2 linked regions of the Pontibacter akesuensis genome follow. The protein of the gene in region 1 interacts with the protein of each later gene in a pairwise test. Links are inferred from orthologs where the notes say so. Each region holds a gene or a part of one and is shown in the gene's direction. Other genes may lie near its edges. The genes, in order: gyrB and gyrA.

The links.
Region 2: the proteins of gyrB (region 1) and gyrA interact in binary tests that used the Escherichia coli proteins (3 or more experiments, as listed by UniProt). The link is inferred for Pontibacter akesuensis from one-to-one orthologs.

The regions. Positions count from the first base shown.
Region 1 is NZ_CP014766.1:3,460,521-3,470,024, forward strand. Bases 3,778-6,647 are described here. They hold gyrB (DNA topoisomerase (ATP-hydrolyzing) subunit B), read left to right. Parts: upstream 3,778-4,168; coding sequence 4,169-6,127; downstream 6,128-6,647. Other genes in these bases: A0W33_RS14675 (SIMPL domain-containing protein), read left to right, coding at 3,778-3,837; A0W33_RS14685 (ABC transporter ATP-binding protein), read left to right, coding at 6,497-6,647. In the rest of the region: A0W33_RS14650 (SCO family protein), read right to left, coding at 1-252; A0W33_RS14655 (hypothetical protein), read right to left, coding at 236-673; A0W33_RS14660 (GNAT family N-acetyltransferase), read right to left, coding at 915-1,346; A0W33_RS14665 (hypothetical protein), read right to left, coding at 1,360-1,875; A0W33_RS14670 (DUF2267 domain-containing protein), read right to left, coding at 2,088-2,513; more of A0W33_RS14675, read left to right, coding at 3,184-3,777; more of A0W33_RS14685, read left to right, coding at 6,648-7,351; A0W33_RS14690 (hypothetical protein), read left to right, coding at 7,335-8,111; A0W33_RS14695 (GntR family transcriptional regulator), read left to right, coding at 8,125-8,505; A0W33_RS14700 (hypothetical protein), read left to right, coding at 8,512-9,258; A0W33_RS14705 (hypothetical protein), read left to right, coding at 9,297-9,504. UniProt on the Escherichia coli protein: DNA gyrase negatively supercoils closed circular double-stranded DNA in an ATP-dependent manner to maintain chromosomes in an underwound state.
Region 2 is NZ_CP014766.1:4,473,671-4,483,402, forward strand. Bases 5,297-8,394 are described here. They hold gyrA (DNA gyrase subunit A), read left to right. Parts: upstream 5,297-5,610; coding sequence 5,611-8,178; downstream 8,179-8,394. Other genes in these bases: A0W33_RS19005 (hypothetical protein), read left to right, coding at 5,297-5,530; A0W33_RS19015 (tetratricopeptide repeat protein), read left to right, coding at 8,246-8,394. In the rest of the region: A0W33_RS18980 (hypothetical protein), read left to right, coding at 55-1,221; A0W33_RS18985 (potassium channel family protein), read right to left, coding at 1,218-2,255; A0W33_RS18990 (metal-dependent hydrolase), read left to right, coding at 2,362-3,381; A0W33_RS18995 (hypothetical protein), read right to left, coding at 3,426-4,166; A0W33_RS19000 (SDR family oxidoreductase), read left to right, coding at 4,386-5,156; more of A0W33_RS19005, read left to right, coding at 5,288-5,296; more of A0W33_RS19015, read left to right, coding at 8,395-9,379; A0W33_RS19020 (TFIIB-type zinc ribbon-containing protein), read left to right, coding at 9,675-9,732. UniProt on the Escherichia coli protein: A type II topoisomerase that negatively supercoils closed circular double-stranded (ds) DNA in an ATP-dependent manner to maintain chromosomes in an underwound state.

The DNA.
Region 1 (9,504 bases):
ACCGGCCACCGTTTCCTCGGTTACCCGTTGGCTGTCCTGGTTGATGAAGGCGAAGGCAGGCACCTGGTGGTAAATAGTGTCGGTTACCGTCTGGCCGTTTACCGTACGCTCCACGGCTTCGCGCTCCCCGTAAATAGGAAGCGTTTTGTTTTCGGCAGCGCCACTGCCGCAGCTGTAAAACATGGAGGAGACCAGCGCCATCGCAGCGACGCCAAGGCCATGCCTTAAGCTAAACTTATTTCGGTTGTTCATACTTCTGGGCGGTTATATGGGCAGCCTGTATGGTGCTGTCCATTAGTGTTTGTACGCGTTCAATCTTAACCAGCTCCTGCTGCAGGTAGGTCATAGCCTCGGTGTGCTGCAGCGAGTCCGGCGCTTCGTACTGGCGCATCCACTGCATCATCTCCTCATCAGCTTTGTTCAGCGAATTGATTTCTTGCTGCAGCACCAGCAGGTCGGTGCTATCGGCCTGTTGCGTCTGCAGCGTATCGTGCAGCGAGCGCAGCTGGCGGCGGAGCTTAATAATGTCTCCCATCTTCTCCATAGCTGTATCGTGGATGGCCAGTACCTGTGTTTCCAGCGTGGCCTTCACATCGGCAGTCTCTGTCGCATCGGTGTTACAGGCAAACAGCAGCGCAAGGGGCAAGTATAAAAGCAGGAGATATTTTTTCATGGGTCACTTCTGATATAAAAGGATTTGCAGGGCAAAAAAGTTTAGTTTCCCTGTGGCAAAGCCGCGCACCTGTACCTTAAAGTTACCGGTACTTGCTTTATATCACGGGGCTTCTGTCGCGGAATAGCGGCCATGGCAAAACTCCTGCAAAGGTATGGCTACCCACTGGCAAGAACAAGTATAAACACCAGCTGTTTCGGTGCGAAGGGAGTATGGCAATTTAACGTGCCGCTACAGCAAACTATACCCGGCGGTCGTACACTTTCTGCTCCTTTGTTTGAGTGAACCCGATCTTCTGATAGAACTGGTGCGTTTCGAGGCGCAGCGTGTTTGTCCTGACCCTGACATTGCGCACGTTATGCGTTTGCGCCCATGCAATTGCATTCTGAACCAATAGCTTTCCGGTTCCTGCGCCTCTGATGTTCGCGTCTACTACCAGCCCTCCAATCTCCACAAAAGCAGCGGACTCCAGGCGCGTGGCGTAAAAAGCGTGCACCCATCCAACGACAAGATCATCGGAAACAGCAACGAACACAGCATCCGTTTTGCTGTCGGCAAGCACTTTGAGCCGTGCCGCCGTCTCAGACACGGTGGCTTCGTAGCCCAACTGCTTTGAGAGGCTGCAGATAGCGTTTGCGTCTATTGGGGCGGCGTTTCGTACCGTAATGTTCATGATTCTTGACAGATTACAGGTTGTCCTCCACTTGCAGGCCCAGCACGTTAGCCAATGCCTTTGCCACCTTCATGGCCTCTTTTTTACTTTCTGTATGGATCACGTAGTCAGGGGTGGCTTCTGCAGAAAAAAGCGCAATACTGTAAACGGTGATGGTGCGCCGCATGGTGGGGGAAATACCGTTTGGGATGTTCTGCGTGGTAGAAGTTGCGGCAGAGAGGCGAAGCTTTTTTAAGTCCGGCAGCGTTTTCCATTCTCCTGATTTGTAGCCTAGGATGGAAATGAATTCCCGGATGCTGCGCCGCTTTCTGTTTATTTGGATGCCGTAATACGTGAAACGCAGGGAAAGCCCCAGTAGCAACGCCACACCACTGATCACCATAGTCCTAACCTCGGCGCCCTCCTGCTCTAAAAACAGCGGACTAAGCCACACAAATACACCGATAGCCACAAATAGGAACCAAAAGTTGCTGGCGCCCCCAAAGACGTACCGGGTCCTTCGCTCGTATCGGTTTTTGGGGCTCTTCATGGCTGGTGCTGCTTGGTTTGTTTAAATGCTTCGTCTACTTACGCAATACGGTGGAGCTGGACAAGTACCTCCCCAAACTATCATGGCAGGAACTGAAAATTTAATGAATAATGATAAGCAGGTGCTTAACGAGGGGCTGTGTTTTCAATGCTTTTCTAAAAATAAAAGGTCTGACCGTAGCCAGACCTCGTAAATTATTTTCTTTCCCATACTTATGCGGGTACGGTAATATCAGAGTGTAGCGCCTGGGCTACCTGCTGGTACTGGCCCTCTGAAAGATGATCCCTTAGAAAGCTCATCACATCCTGAAAGGCGTAGAAGGCGTGATCCAGAGTGGGGAAGTCGGCTTCCTCGGCACCCGAATCCTTACTGCGGATATACTCCAGCCACTCGTCCTCGTGCCGGATGCGCACAGGCTCGTGCATAGTGAAACCATCGAAATAAATCCCTTTCCAGATAATGGGCATCTGTGCCGCCAGGTGAATGGCTTCGGCGTGCTGAATGCGGTCTCGGATGGCGTGGAGCACCGCCCTGAATATACGCGCAGCCTTTTGCTCGTCTTCTATCCCCAGGTAGGTGCACACCTTGTGCAGCCAGGTCTTGGAGTCTTTCAAATAATTCTCAAAATTCATTGCCATAGCTTGTCTTCATTTAAGGTGGAACATATACTATAAGCAACGATGAGATGGGACGAGGGTTTACCGCTTTGCCAAGTAGGAAGGAGGAAGAGGGAAAGGAGGTACTAGTACGGAATCAGATTGGCGGTCTTGCGTAATCTAGCCCCCTGGCTCCTTCTGGTCTAAGGAGGGGAGTTTTACCCCTCCCCAGCCCTCCCCTAAAAACAGGGGAGGGAGTTTGGCTGAAGCTCCGTCAGCCGTGGCTATCTGACTGATTCCAGTCCTTGGGTGGGGGTAGGGGCCCTCGAAAAGAGCGCCTTTGGAGTTTTTCGGTCCCGCTGGAGGCGGGATTGCAAAGCGAAGTGAGCAAAGAAAAGCTCCCAGCGCGATGCCCAAGGACGAGGCCCCGCTCACATAGGCCCCCTACCCCAGCCGTGAGCGCTCCAAAGGTAGAAGTGAAGCAATAGGTATTCGGGAGCTGGAGGGTCAGCAGCAGCCTGAAAGGATAGCTTGATTCAAGTTACAGAATGCTGTGGCTATGCAAGTATGGCTGCAGCAGTCGACGGCACAAGCGGACGCTTGCGCCACTACCACACAAGAACCACTAGAAACCTGCTTAAACTGCCGCTGCTCCTGCAGAGCTGGCATACTTTTAGATATACAGCTATTATATATTCAAAACCTCAAAACTATGAAAAGAGCACATCAGGGACTTTGGGCTGCACTATTCGCAGTAAGCCTATTAAGCAGTTGCAGCGTGGAAAAAGAGCAGCAGGAGGACGATTACCTGCAGGTAATTGGTGAAGCGGAGATGCCGATGGATGAAGCCGGCTACCGGCTTAACCTGTCCTACAACGGCCCGATGCACATCCGGCATAAGTTTGCCGCCTGGGCTGACTCCCTGGCAAAGGAACTGCCAGGTATGGCCCTCATCAACGAGAGTGTTTACATGAACTACATGCCGGAGGAAATCGGAAAGCAGAAGCTGCGGCCGGACATGTTCCAGACCAGTGTTTCTTACAATGTGACGGTGCCGGACAGCGCCACGTACGGCCGCATTGTGCGGGACGCGCTGGCTCACCAGTTTCCGTTTAACCTGAACGTGAGCGGCACCTTTGTGGAGGAGGCCAAACGGGGGCAGTTGCAGCAGGAACTCATGGCCCAGGCACTGGAAAACGCAAAGGCAAAGCTGAACAGTTTAAGTGGGGGAGCAGGTGCTTACAAAATCGTAGGCATAGAGGAGCTCGATAGTAACCAACCGTACGGCCCCGAATATTACGATTTCAACCGCAAGATGGTCTCCAGGGTAAAAGTGAAGGCGAGGCTGAACGCTGAGGAGGATTAAACTTGTATTACAGTTTCGATTGCAGCGAGCCGCAACCAATGCGGCTTTTTGCATTTGATGCCCTGCCTGCAGTACACCGGTGCGGCGCTGGTGCTGCTGTCCGTGAAGGTGATGATCCTGAGGAAAGCTTTTTTGTATTTTTTGTAGCTGTTAATTAGCGATTTAGGCACTATCGGGCGTGTTATTTTGTTCAAATATAGTAGCTTATACTTACCCCATGCAGGCCCCGCCAAAACCACCCGTTGGATGCGTGCGACACAGGCCTCAAAAGTATAGCTTAAATTAAATTAAAGTGGTAACTTTACCTATTCAATATAGCCCATAACACGCAATGAGTGACGTAAAAGAAGTAGCAAAAGCTAACGATTATTCAGCAAATAGCATTCAGGTACTGGAAGGTCTCGAAGCGGTTCGTAAGCGCCCAGCCATGTACATTGGCGATATCGGTATAAAGGGCCTGCACCACCTGGTGTGGGAAGTAGTGGATAACTCCATTGACGAAGCCCTTGCCGGCCATTGCGACGAGATATCGGTTACCATTAACACAGATAATTCCATCACCGTGTCTGACAACGGCCGCGGTATTCCTACAGATTTTCACACCAAAGAAGGCCGCTCTGCCCTGGAGGTGGTAATGACGGTGCTGCACGCCGGTGGTAAGTTTGATAAAGACACCTACAAAGTATCGGGTGGATTGCACGGTGTGGGGGTGTCCTGCGTGAACGCCCTTTCCACGGACCTGCACGTAACGGTACACCGCAACGGCAAAGTATACGAGCAGCATTATAACATCGGCGTTCCGGCTTTCCCGGTGCGTGAGATCGGCGAAACCGACAGGACAGGTACTACGGTTCGTTTTCAGCCGGATGCCTCTATCTTCACTACCACCGAGTATAAGTACGACACCATCGCCAGCCGCCTGCGCGAGCTGTCGTTCCTGAACAAGGGCATCCGCATTAACCTGCAGGACCTGCGCGAGATGAACGATGACGGACAGCCACTTTCGGTTTCCTTCCTGTCAGAAGGTGGTTTGAAGGAGTTTGTGGCTTACCTGGATGAAACCCGCGAGACACTGATTCCCGAGCCAATCCACGTGGAGAGCGAGAAAAACGGCGTGCCAGTGGAGATCGCGTTGCAATACAACACATCATATACCGAGAATATTTTCTCGTATGTAAACAACATCAACACCATTGAGGGTGGTACGCACGTGGCTGGTTTCCGCCGCGCCCTTACCCGTACCCTGAAAGCCTACGCTGATAAGTCAGGTATGCTGGACAAGGTGAAGATTGACATTGCCGGCGATGACTTCCGCGAAGGATTGACTGCCGTAATCTCTGTGAAAGTGCAGGAGCCGCAGTTCGAGGGCCAGACCAAGACAAAGCTAGGTAACTCTGAGGTATCCGGTGCCGTGGATACGGCCGTTGGCGAGATGCTGAACACTTACCTGGAGGAGCATCCGAAGGAAGCCCGCATTATTGTGCAGAAAGTTATACTTGCCGCACAGGCTCGTTTTGCCGCGCGCAAAGCGCGTGAGATGGTGCAGCGTAAGAGCGTACTATCCAGCACCAGCTTGCCTGGTAAACTGGCCGACTGCTCTGACAGCAACCCTGAGAACTGCGAGATATACCTGGTGGAGGGTGACTCAGCCGGTGGATCTGCCAAGCAGGGGCGCGATCGTAAGTTCCAGGCTATCCTGCCGCTTCGTGGTAAGATTTTGAACGTGGAAAAGGCGCAGGAGCACCGCATCTACGAGAACGAGGAAATCAAGAATATGATTACCGCGCTTGGTGTAAGCTTCGGTACGCCGGAGGATGACAAGGCGCTGAACATGATCAAGCTGCGTTACCACAAGGTAATCATTATGACGGATGCGGACGTCGACGGTTCTCACATCCGTACCCTGATCCTGACCTTCTTCTTCCGCTACATGAAAGAGCTGATCGAGAAAGGCTACGTATACATTGCCCTGCCGCCGCTTTACCTCGTGAAGAAAGGCAAGGAGGAACGCTACTGCTGGACCGAGCAGGACCGTGTGGATGCTATACAGGAGCTAGGCAAAGGCAAGGAAGACAGCGTTGGCGTGCAGCGTTACAAAGGTCTTGGCGAGATGAACCCGGAGCAGCTCTGGAGCACCACCATGGACCCGAACACCCGCAGCCTGAAGCGCGTGGACATTGAGTCAGCCGCCGAGGCCGACCACCTGTTCTCGATGCTGATGGGCGATGAGGTAGGCCCGCGCCGCGACTTTATCGAGCGCAACGCCAAGTATGCACGTGTAGACGTATAACATTTGCAGCATAGAATTACCAAAGAAGGCCAGCTAGTGTAGCTGGCCTTTTTAATTGGTGCCTGCTTAATCGTTTTGCCGCAGTTCAGGCAACACAACTCCCTCGCCTCTTGGGGAGAGGGTTGAGGCGAGGGGGTTACGCATACTTCAGCAGCACCCTTATGCTTCATTTATACATGCTGAAGCCTGTAACTACTTCTCTGGCACAAACAGTTATCCCTAATTATGAAGAAAGGTTTTTGTGCCCTGTGTTACACAAAGTTACATTCGATAGCTATGAAAATATATTTCTAGAATATATAGGAAATGTCGGAGCAGTATTTACCTTTGTAGTGTACTATGTAACTAATACACTAGCCAAGTGAGGGTATGATACAAATCGACAATCTTAGTTTTGGGTATCCAGGAAAAAAGACGCTGTTCCAGAACCTACAGCTCTCGCTTCACAAAGGGCACATTTACGGCTTGCTGGGCAAGAATGGCGCCGGTAAGTCCACGCTGCTGAAGAACATGGTGGGCCTGGGTTTCCCGACCGAGGGGAGATGCCTGGTAAACGGGCAGAATGCCTCGAGTAGAACCGTTGAGCTCCTGCAGGACCTGTACTTCCTGCCGGAGGAGATTTACCTGCCTTCCCAAACCTTGGCGAAATACGCCCGGACAACTGCCTGCTTCTATCCTAGGTTCAGCGATACAGACTTTAACCATTACCTGGGCGAGTTTGGTGTTTCGCGCGAGGAAGTGCTGCCGGAGATGTCTTTTGGGCAACAGAAAAAGGCTTTGATTGCCTTTGCCCTGGCCACCAATACAAGTCTTTTGGTGATGGACGAGCCAACCAACGGCCTGGACATCCCCTCTAAAGTGCAGTTCCGCCGCATTATTGCCTCGGCGCTTACCGAAGACCGTTGCATGATCATCTCAACGCACCAGGTGCGCGACCTGGACAGCCTGATTGATACGCTGGTGGTGCTCCACAACCAGGAGATTGTGCTGAACCAGGAGCTGGAAGCCATCGCTGATAAGCTCACATTTACGACGCTTTCTTCCACTCAGGGAATGGATGTGCTCTACGCCGAGAATTCAGTGAAAGGCAAGCACGTGATTATGCCCAATACAGCCGGCACTTACAGCAGGGTAGACATGGAGCTGCTCTTCAATGCGATCATCAATGGTGATAAATCTATACTAACATTCCTGAACAGACCTGTATATGCAAAACAAGTTTAGCTTTCGCCGCTTCAGCATGTTGTTTCAGAAGCATACTTCTGAATACCTCTCTGGCTACCTGATGGCGGTGGTGGTGTTGCTGGGCGTGCTGATTTTGTTCCTGGGCGGTGCTGCCTATCTAGATAGTGCGCCTTTGTCAGAGAACCTGCAGGCGCTTGTGTTTGCCCTCTTGTTCTTTGGGTTCGGTTTTATATTTACGAGTGGCGTGTTTGCCAGCCTTGGCGATAAGAACAAAGCTATCTCATTTCTTACCTTGCCCGCTTCGCACTTCGAGAAGTACCTGGTCGGGTGGATCTATTCCTTCCTGTTTTTCTCGCTGGTGTACGTGGCCTGCTTTTACCTGGTGGCTGCCGTCGTGCTTCGTATGGATACGAACCCGGGGCAGGAGTCAGACCTGCTCGACATGTTCACGGGGGATAGAAGGATGTACATGTCCTTTGTGTTTTATGCGCTGCTGCACGGGCTGGCCATTTTTGGAAGCGCCTTTTTCAAAAAAGGGCATTTCATCAAATCAGCCTTTGCCTTTGTTGTCATCATGCTCCTCATCATTTTACTTAATGAGCAGGTGATGCAGCTGGTATGGAGCCGCGATTTGAAGGGGGCTGTGCCGTTTAGCGACATCACCTTCCTGGAGAACCAGGAACTAATGCGAATCGCACCTCCTGAGGGGCTGCAGAGTCTCGCATATGGCATACCTGTGGTGTTGGCAGTACTTTTCTGGGCGGCGGCTTACAGCCTGCTGAAAGAGAAGCAAGTTTAAAAGAAAGAAACGTATGGAGTTTAGAAGCAACGAGGCTATTTACTTGCAGATAGCAGCCTATGTCAGCGAGAATATCCTGCTGGGTAAATGGGCGCCCGAAGATAAAATACCGTCGGTGCGGGAGCTGGCTGTGGAGTTGGAGGTAAACCCCAATACAGTAATGCGCACCTACGAATTCCTGCAAAACCAGGAAGTGATCTACAACAAGCGGGGCATCGGATTTTTTGTGGCGCCCACAGGCCCGAAGAAGATTATCGCTTACCGCAAAGAGACTTTCCTGCAGCAGGACCTGCCCGAATTCTTCCGCAATATTTTTCTGCTGGAGATTGGCCTGGAGGAGATCCAGGAGAAGTATGAGCAATTTGTATCCACAAACTACGAACTGAAAAACTAAGCCACCATGAAAGCGAGTAGCAAATTTGTACTGACAGCGGTGCTGTTTTTTGTCGCCACCGCAGTGGCCTACAACACTGTGCTCACGGCCGAGTACAGAAAAGGAGAATACAAAGATCCCTACCTGAACTACAGCGACCTGAACCTGAAGGGCTTCACCGATGTTGCCATTAGCGGCGCCCATAACATGCGCTTTAAGGTGATACAGGGCGAACACAAGGTGTATGTGCACAAGAACGCCGCAGCGTATGTGCAGGTAAAGCAGGATGGCAATCGTTTAATAGTGCGTACAGTGTTGCCGGAGAAGGTAAATTACCAGAGTAACATATACCAAGTGGTGATTGCTGTGCCTGAGCTGAAAAGTCTGCAAACGGACGCTGCCTATACGTCCAACGGCGAAGAGGTGATAATCGATAATGCTATGGAGCTTTTTACAGGGTACAGCGGCGTAAGCGTGGTATTAGAAGACCTGGAGGTAGACAGCCTGAGCCTAACACAGGACCACGGCAGCAAAGTTACCCTGAAGAACAACAGGATCAATGCGTTGCATGCTACTGTTGGCATGAAAAGTAACAGCTACTCCATACTTGAGCTCTACAGCAGCAACAAAATAGCGAATGCTGACTTGCAGATCCAAAACAGAAGCGAGCTGGTGATGCAGGATCTGCGCATTCCGAACCTGAACTACACCTTCTCAGAGCGTGCGAAGGCCACGATGACGGGCGCTTCTTTGGCCTCTGTTTTAAAGAAATAACTATTACAAATACAGCCTGCCTGGTACAACTTAAGATTATGAAAAAAAGCACAAAAATGCTCGGATTGGCGGTTCTCCCGCTATTGGTTGCAGGTATGGTTTTCCAGGCCGTACTTCCTCCGACCACAGCGGGAGTGCCCTCAACAGGAAGCGAGCTGCAAGCGGGAGAGGGGCAGTTGGCGGCTTTCTGGCACGAAACGGTGAAGCAGCTCACCGTGGTGGTGGCCCTGCCACAGTACCAGTTTC
Region 2 (9,732 bases), 1.0 Mb from region 1 along the record:
CTTCCTTTTCTTGCAGATAATAGCTTATTTAGCAGTTCTGATACGACACACGCTATGCAACTGATAGAGGTAAACTCCCCGGAACTGGCACAGGAATTCCTGATGGTGCAGGTTCGGCTATACAAAAACGACCCGAATTATATCCGCCCCCTTGATAAGGACATCAACAATGTTTTCGACCCCAAGAAAAACAAACTGTTGCGCAACGGCGATGCCATCCGCTGGATTTTGCAGGATGGGTATGGCAAATCAATTGGGAGGGTTGCCGCTTTCATCAACCGTAAAACAGCTAAAACCGGCAAGCAGCCCACGGGTGGTATGGGCTTTTTTGACTGCATTAATGATCAGGCCGCAGCCAACATGCTGCTGGATGCCTGCCGGGACTGGTTACAGGCACGTGACATGGAGGCCATGGATGGCCCTATTAACCTTGGTGAACGCGACAGGTGGTGGGGGGTGCTGCTCGATGGCTTTTACAAGCCTACCTACTGCATGCCCTACAATTTCCCCTATTACCAGGCACTCCTGGAGAACTATGGTTTCCAGCTATACTTTAAGCAGTTTACATACTACCGAACGGTACACGATGAACTGCCGACGGAGTACCACGAGAAGGCAAAGCGCATTCACCAGGATCCCCGTTATCATTTTAAGCATATCCAGAAGAAGGAGCTAAAAAAGTTTACCGAGGATTTCCGTATCGTATACAACAAAGGCTGGGCAAAGCATGAGGGCGTAAAGGAAATGAGCGAGGCGCAGGCTGCCTCTATCATGAACTCGCTGAAGCCAATTCTGGACGAGCGCATCATGTGGTTCAGTTACTATGATGAGGAGCCGGTGGGTTTCTTTATTGCCATTCCTGAGTTAAACCAGTTATTCCAGTACGTGAATGGAAAACTGGATGCATGGGGAAAGGTAAAGCTGCTGTTCCACCGCTGGCGCGGCGCCTGTACCACCATGTATGGCATCGTGTTCGGTATTGCGCCCGAACACCAGGGAAAAGGCGTGGAGGCCGCCATGGTGGTAGCGGCAGGCGAGAAGATCATTTACAACAAAAGCATTCCTTACCAGGATCTGCAAATGAACTGGATCGGCGATTTTAACCCTAAAATGATGAAGGTGGTAGAACAGGTGGGCGGCCGTATTTATAAAACCCATGCCACCTACCGCTACCTTTTCGATCGTACAAAGGAGTTTGAGCGCATGCCGATCATCCGCTAAAGCATTTCGGGCAAGTCCATGTTAGAGTCAAGTATGGGGGCGCAGATCTCCTCCCATTCCCAGCCATCGTAAAGGAGCATGGCCTGGAGCGTACGGCGGCGCTGGCTAAGCTTACTGATGCGGTACAGATCGGGTTTTTGAATAGGAATACCTGCCGCCTGCAGTTTGCTGATATCATAGCTTGGTTCCGTTACCGTTTCGGGCTCGAGGAACAGCGCGGTCAGGGAGCCTAGAAAGGTGGTAATCGCCTGGCGCAGGGGAATCAGCGCCTGATCACTGGGGCGCTTGTCTTCAGGCACGAAAAGCAGCAGGAGCGTTATCGCCTCGTCCAGAGCGGCCACATTGGGCAGTATGGCCGCCACTTTATCTGTGTGATGAAAGAAGTGGAGCACCGGGTAGGCTAAGTGCATTTGTCCCTGTTCCGCCAACGGTTGCGCCAGATTATTGAAATGCAGATTCAGCATCTTGAAATCTTTTCCATCCCAGTTGTTCAGCAGCATCTCCTGCGGGCTGTGTCCAATACTGGCAATGCGTATGCTAATGGCACGACGTGCTGTTACGGCAGAGAGCACCGGCACCATGTAAGATATTCCAATGGTGATCATAATCAGGCCGGAAAATGAAATGAAGGATGAATAAATGCGCCAGCCATCGGAGCCCGCCGCAAAGTCTCCGTTGCCCAGTGTAGAGAGGGTATAGCCTGTAAAATAAACGCGTTGGGCAAGATCGGCCGGAACCTTGGTAGTGGTGTTAACCACAGCCTCTGTGTCGGATAGATAAATCAGCACATTGCCTGCCCACAGCAACAGCACCCAGCCTACCAGCACCGACATAACAATAATGACGCCTGCTACTGTTAGGATTTTCTTGTAATTAAAATAACGGCTTGTCCAGAAAATTGAGCGCCAGATCAAGGTGGCAATCGTACTGCTAATCAAGCCAGCCCCGCGCGGCGAGAAGGTAGTATAGACAAGGTCGATGCTGACGGAGAGAATTAAAATGATGCCGATTACGAGGAGTATGGTTTCATTCATAAAGTGCCGTGGGCGTAGGGTGCAAAACAGTTTGTGTATACTTTTGCGGTGCCGCCTTAGTTACAAAAGCTGCTGCGCGCACAAGAGCATGTAAATTGAATTTAATATGGATTCGTTGACGCAGATAGTATTGGGGGCCGCGGTAGGAGATGCGGTGGCAGGCAGGAAACTGGGAAACAAAGCTATGGTTTGGGGAGCCATAGCGGGCACCATTCCTGATTTGGATGTGCTGCTAAACCCGTGGTTGGATACCGTGCAGCAGCTGACGTTTCACCGCTCCCTGACCCATTCACTTCTCTTTGCGGTGCTTGTTTCTCCCGTTCTCGGCTGGCTCCTCAAAAGGTGGTACAGGGCAAAACCGGCAACCCTCGCGGACTGGACGCTCCTGTTTTTCCTCGGCTTTACCACCCACGCCCTCTTAGACAGTTGTACCACCTGGGGCACACAGCTCTTCTGGCCCTTCAGCACTTATGGGGTTGCTTTTTACAACATCTTTGTAGTGGACCCGCTGTATACGGTGCCTTTCCTAGGCTTTTCGCTGGCGGCTGCTTTTCACAGCAGGTACAACCCAAAACGCCGGTACCTGAACTACGCTGGCCTTGCCATCAGCACGGCTTACCTGTTTTGGTCTTTCGTTGCCAAAAGCATTGCGGATGAGGTTTTTACAGATGCAATGGAGCGGCAGGGGATTGTCTACACTTCCTACATCAGCAAGCCTACCCCCATGAATACCTTGTTCTGGTCTGTCACAGCGAAAGATTCCCTTGGCTTTCACAACGGCTTTTATTCGCTGCTGGATAAGGATGAACAAGTTGATTATACTTACGAGCAACAGCATAAGGAGCTGCTTACAGCCTATCGGGGACACCCGAAGTTGGAGCGCCTTATGGAACTTACAAAGGGCTATTATACTGTTGAGAAAGCTGCAGATAAGGGAATTTTAATTAATGACCTGCGCTTTGGTAAATTCGATAACTGGCGTGACGGTGGCGGGAGCTATGTGTTTGTGTACAAAGTATGGCAGAACCCACAGGGTGAACTGGAGTTTGAGGAGATCAACAACCGTCCTAAAATCGATAAGGCATACCTGCTGGCATACTGGCGCCGCATTACAGGTCATAAATAGCGAAAGGCCCTAGGTAGGTGCCTTTCGCTATTTATTTAATATTTTTAAAGCGTTTCAAAGATGGCAAGGGCTTTTACCCAACCTGATTCTGTATTTAAATCGATGTTGTTCACCTTAACGAAGTCCTCTACTTGAGCCTGGTTGGCGGGTAGGGCTTTCAGGAAACTGCGCTTGTTCAGTTTTATCTTCTGCACGTTTCTCTCTCCGAAAAGCAGGAAGTAGTCAGCGACATCAATTATCTGATCAAATTCGCGTCCGGCACTGTAAGGGCCTTTATAATCAGCTTTAAGCAGCTTCTTCTGAGGGGCCAGCACCAACTGGCTTCTTGGCCCCTCGTGCAATACAGCCAGTAATTTATTGGCCAGGGCTGGCTCGAGCTGCCCTACGCGGGGCAGCCTCTTGAAAGATATTGTTCGAAGCCCCAGAGTGTCGGTTAGGGCAAAGGAGGTGAGTTGTGTGGCAGGAAGTATGAATGCATTCCCCTTCGCATCCTGGTACCATACTTCATCCTCCTGCACATTATACTTCGCGGTTATGTTTTCAAATTCCTTATCCCCAATCTGCAGGTTTCCTTTGCCCCAGTTGTTCCAGAAAAAAGGGCTCCCCTTGATGCCTTTGTAGCGGTTGTCATATGTCTGCACAGTACCTGTTGTGGTGGTGAGCTTTTTCAGATCCTGAAAATTTCGTTCTGCTGCTGCTCCCTCCAGAAATGTGTTCTTATTTGCCTGTGCCGACACCTGCTGTACAGTAGCGGCTAACAGAAGAACAAGTATAACCTTTTTCATAGCTTAATTTAAAACTTGGAAAAACTGATCTAAACCAAGTTCAATATAAACAAAATACCGCTCTTTTTCAGGAGCTGTTTCAGCTTGGCCAGCCATACTTTTTGCAGGTTCCTTGTATGCTGTTCCTGCTTATGCGTAATCCAAAAATGTGGTAGGTTTAAATAAATATTATATTTAGCCACCTTCAACTTAAATAAACATACAACAGCAACAGACAAGATGACAAATAACAGATGGATGCTCACGGGCAAAAAAGCAGTGGTAACGGGAGGCTCCAAAGGAATTGGCGCCGCAATTGTAAAAGAGTTCATAGACCTGGGCGCTGAGGTGCTGGCCGTGGCGCGCAAGCAGGAGGACTTGCAGCAGTTGGCAGCACAATACCCCGAACGACTGCAAACACTTTCGGCTGACGTGAGCAAGGCGGAAGGCCGGACAGCCCTGGCAGATTGGGTGAAGCAGGAGTGGGGCCCGCTGGACATCCTCATCAACAACGCAGGCACGAACATCCGCAAACCCACTGCCGAATACGCTTCAGATGAGTATGATTTCATCATGCAAACCAACCTGCGATCCGCTTTTGAGTTGAATAGGCTGCTGTACCCACTGTTGCAGCAGGCCGAGCAGGCAAATATTGTGCACGTAACTTCTGTGGCCGGCTTGGTGCATGTGCGCACCGGCAGCATTTACGGCATGACGAAGGCGGCGCTGACTCAGTTAACCCGAAACCTGGCAGTGGAGTGGGCGAAAGACGGCATTCGGGTAAATGCCGTGGCGCCGTGGTACATCAGCACACCACTGGCACAGACGGTGCTGCAGAATGAGGAATTCTACAACAACGTGATAAGCCGCACGCCCATGCAACAGGTGGGAAAACCGGAGGATGTGGCCGGTGCAGTCGCCTTTTTCTGCCTGCCGGCAGCGGCCTATATCACCGGGCAAACCGTGGCGGTGGACGGCGGGTTTACCATCAACGGATTTCACCCGCTCTAGCACCGGGACACATCGGTAAAAGGTGGAATAATAGCGCCGGAATATAGGGTATATCAGTATAAATGCTTATTTTTGTAAGATGTGGATTTGAGAACCTTACAATTTATCGGGGCTCTTTTAAACCGAACTTCATGGCAAAAAAACGGCAGCTATTCATACTTAGCATTGCGCTTATTTCCGCTTCTCTCTTCTCCTGTAAACCTGCCTGTCCGATAGGTGCTTGCCAGGTGCGCATGGTGCACCCACACGGCGAGGGTGAGTATAGGGGAAGACCTTTCTGGAAAAAACAAAACCCGAAGATGGGGCAGGACCTGGACAAAACATCCAAGGAAAAAGCCAACCGCAAGAGCGATAAGAGCAGAAATAAGAATTAAGCTATATAGGCAAAAGCCTTTTTTGGCTAACTTGCCTTTTCAAACACAACCACCTTTTAAATTAATTTTGACCTTTTAACATGAGAGAAGGCGAACGAATAATACCGATCAACATTGAAGACGAAATGCGCGGTGCGTATATCGACTACTCAATGTCTGTTATCATTTCAAGAGCCTTGCCCGATGTTCGGGATGGATTGAAACCCGTGCACCGCCGCGTGCTCTACGGCATGTCCGAACTGGGGGTATCCTACAACAAGGCCTACAAAAAATCTGCCCGTATCGTGGGGGAAGTGCTGGGTAAATACCACCCGCACGGCGACTCCTCGGTGTACGAGACGATGGTGCGTATGGCCCAGGAATGGTCGCTGCGCTACCCGCTTGTAGACGGGCAGGGTAACTACGGCTCTATAGACGGTGACTCGCCGGCGGCCATGCGTTATACAGAGGCGCGCCTGAAGCGCATTGCCGATGAGCTGTTGGCTGATCTGGAAAAGAATACGGTTGACTTTGTACCCAACTTCGACGACTCGTTGAAGGAGCCAAGCGTAATGCCTGCCAAGATCCCGAACCTGCTGATTAACGGCACCTCGGGCATTGCAGTAGGCATGGCCACCAACATGGCCCCGCATAACCTGACTGAGGTGGTGAACGGTATTGTGGCTTACATTGATGACAACGACATCACCATCGCGGACCTGATGCAACATATCACGGCGCCCGACTTCCCGACAGGGGGTATCATCCATGGGTATGATGGCGTGAAATCTGCGTTTGAAACAGGACGGGGACGTGTGCTGATGAGAGGCCGCGCCATCTTCGAGACCACTCCAAGTGGCAAAGAGCAGATTATCGTGACGGAGATTCCGTACATGGTAAACAAAGCTACGCTGATTGAGAAAACGGCGGCGCTCGTAAATGAGAAAAAAATAGAAGGCATTGCGGATTTGCGAGATGAGTCGGACCGCGACGGTTTGCGTATTGTGTACGACCTGAAGCGTGACGCCATCCCGAACGTGGTGCTGAACAACCTGTACAAGTATACGGCGCTGCAGTCTTCGTTTGGTGTAAATAACGTGGCTCTGGTAAAGGGTCGCCCCATGACGCTGAACCTGAAGGACATGATCAAGTACTTTGTGGAGCATCGCCACGAGGTAGTTATCCGCAGAACACAGTACGAACTGGACGAGGCGAAAAAGCGTGCGCACATCCTCGAGGGCTTGCTTATTGCCCTGGATAATCTTGATGAGGTAATCAACCTGATTCGCTCTTCCCGTGACCCTGAGATTGCCCGCAACGGCTTAATCGAGCGGTTCCAGTTATCCGAGATCCAGGCACGTGCCATACTTGATATGCGTCTGCAGCGACTGACAGGTCTGGAGCGCGACAAGATTCAGCAGGAGTACCAGGATCTAATGAACACCATAGATGATCTCAATGACATTCTGGCAAATGAAAGCCGCAGAATGCAGATCATCAAAGATGAGCTAACTGAAATAAAAGACCGCTACGGCGACGCACGCCGCACAGGTATTGAGGCCAGCACAGGCGATATCTCTTACGAGGACATGATTCCGGAGGAGAACATGGTGATCACCATCTCGCACGAAGGCTATATCAAGCGTACTTCGCTGAACGAATACCGCAGCCAGAGCCGCGGTGGTTTCGGCTCGAGGGGAGTGGCCGCATCCAAGGAAAGTGATTTCACGGAGCACCTTTTTGTGGCCAATACGCACCACCACATGCTGTTCTTTACAGAGTTTGGCCGCGTGTTCTGGCTAAAGGTGTATGAGATTCCGGAAGGAGGGAAGACCACCAAAGGCCGCGCTATCCAGAACCTGATGCAGATAGAAAAAGACGACAATGTGCGCGCTGTGATGAACGTGCATGACCTGAAAAACCAGGATTATGTGCTTAACCACAACCTGGTTTTCATTACAGAGCAGGGTACGATCAAGAAAACTGTGCTGGAGGCGTACTCCCGCCCAAGAACCAACGGTATCAACGCCATTTCCATCAACGACGGCGACAGATTGCTGGACGTGCAGCTGACGAATACCAGCAGCGAAATCATCATTGCGCTGAAGTCGGGCAGGGCTATTCGTTTCAACGAAACTCAGGTGCGCCCAATGGGCAGAACAGCCGCCGGTGTGCGGGCCGTAACACTTGCCGGACCAGACGATAAGGTTATTGGTATGGTTTGTGTAGAAAACGAGAACACAGACCTGCTGGTAGTTTCAGAAAATGGCTTCGGTAAACGTTCGCTTCTGGAGGAATACCGTATTACCAACCGGGGCGGAAAGGGTGTAAAAACCATGAACGTAACAGAGAAAACAGGCAGCCTGGTAGCCATCAAAGGCGTTACGGACACAGATGACTTGATGATCATTAATCGTTCGGGCATTACTATCCGTTTGCGTGTAGGGGATTTACGTGTAATCGGTCGTGCAACGCAGGGCGTAAGGCTGATCAAGCTGAACGATGGCGACCAGATTTCATCTGTGGCGCAGGTGGATGCCGAGGAAGAGGTGGAGCAGGAGGCAGCAGAAATGGTGCTGGAGCAATCAGAGCCGTTGCCGGAAGATACACTGAACCCGGATGCTATGATTGATCCTGAAAAAGCAGAAGAGGATTCGGAAGAGGCCTAAATTTATCAAAACGAATTATTTTAAGGCTTTATACGTTAAGAACAACCACAAACAATTAAACTAAAGTATGAAAAAAGTACTTTTTACAGCCTTGGCAGCCGCCACAATATCGGTTGCAAGTGCACAGAATTCAGCTGTCAACAGTGCCATTCTAAACCACAAGAACGGTACACTGGATAAAGCGCTGACAGATATAGAAAAAGCAACGACACACAAAAAGACACAGGACAAGCCAAAAACCTGGTTTTACCGTGGCGTTATACTTCAGGACATGATCGGCAATCCGATCTATGGCAAAATGACAGACGAAAAAACCCCGCTTGTTGTACTGGAGTCTTTTGACAAAACGCTTGAACTGGACGGCAAAGACGGTGAATTTGGCAAGCAGGTGCCGGAGCGCAAGGAAATGCTGTACGGCCAGGTACTGAACCAAGCCGTGGAGTTTCATAACAACCAGGACTGGCCGAATGCCATCTCCAAGTATGAATTGGCACATAAGATCAGCCCTACAGACACCACAGCCGTTTTGTACGCTGCGTATGCCTCTACAGCTGATAACAACTACAAGCAGGCAATCTCTTTTTACGATGAGCTGCTGAAAATGGGCCACAAGACAGAGGATGTTCACAAAGCCAAAGTTCAGTTGCTGCAGGCGTCAGAAGCAACTGACGACGTAGTGATGACAGCGTTGGCCAGCGGTTTGAAAGATCATCCGAACAGCGTGTACCTGATGCAGGAGGAACTGAAATATTATCTTAAGAACGACCGTGCGGATGAGGCCATGTCTAAGTTAGACAAAGCCATTGCCGCTGATCCGCAGAACGCCAGCTTGTACGCCGTGAAAGGAAACCTGTTGGAGCGTAAGAAGGACTTTAAAGGTGCAAGAGAGGTTTATCAGAAAGCCATTCAGGCTGATCCAAACAACTTCGATGCTTACTACAACCTGGGCGTGCTTGAGTTCAATGCCGGTGCTGAAGTAAATAACAGAGCTGCTAAGATGGACTATGCTACTTACCAGAAGAAAGGCAAAGCCCTTGAAGCTGAAGCGAAGAAGTTTTACCAGGCTGCAGTGCCATACTTTGAAAAAGCACACGAGATTAAGCCAGACGATAAGGCAACGATTCAGAACCTGATGAATGCGTACACGCGTTTAGGCCGCAAGGCTGAAGCAGAGAAGATGTCCGCTAAATTAAACAGCTAAATCTGAAAAGATTTTTTAAAAAAAGGAGAAGCCGAAAAGCTTCTCCTTTTTTTTGTTGTAGCGGAATGTGGAAGAGGTACTGGATCTAAATAGCATACTTAAGAAGCATAAGCTGGTGCAGAGAAACGTTACTTAACATAATATAAATTATAAGACTTATAATGTACGATGAATTTCATCTATTTAAAGTGTCACTCATAATGTACTTTATGTTAAGTAAGAGAATGAAATACATTAATCGTCGCCTTTCAATCAGATATTAGGTATCTTGAAGTATACATCAAAAGATAAAATTATGAAGTGCCCGAACTGCAATGAAACGTTGCTCATGAGCGACAAGAACGGAGTTGAGA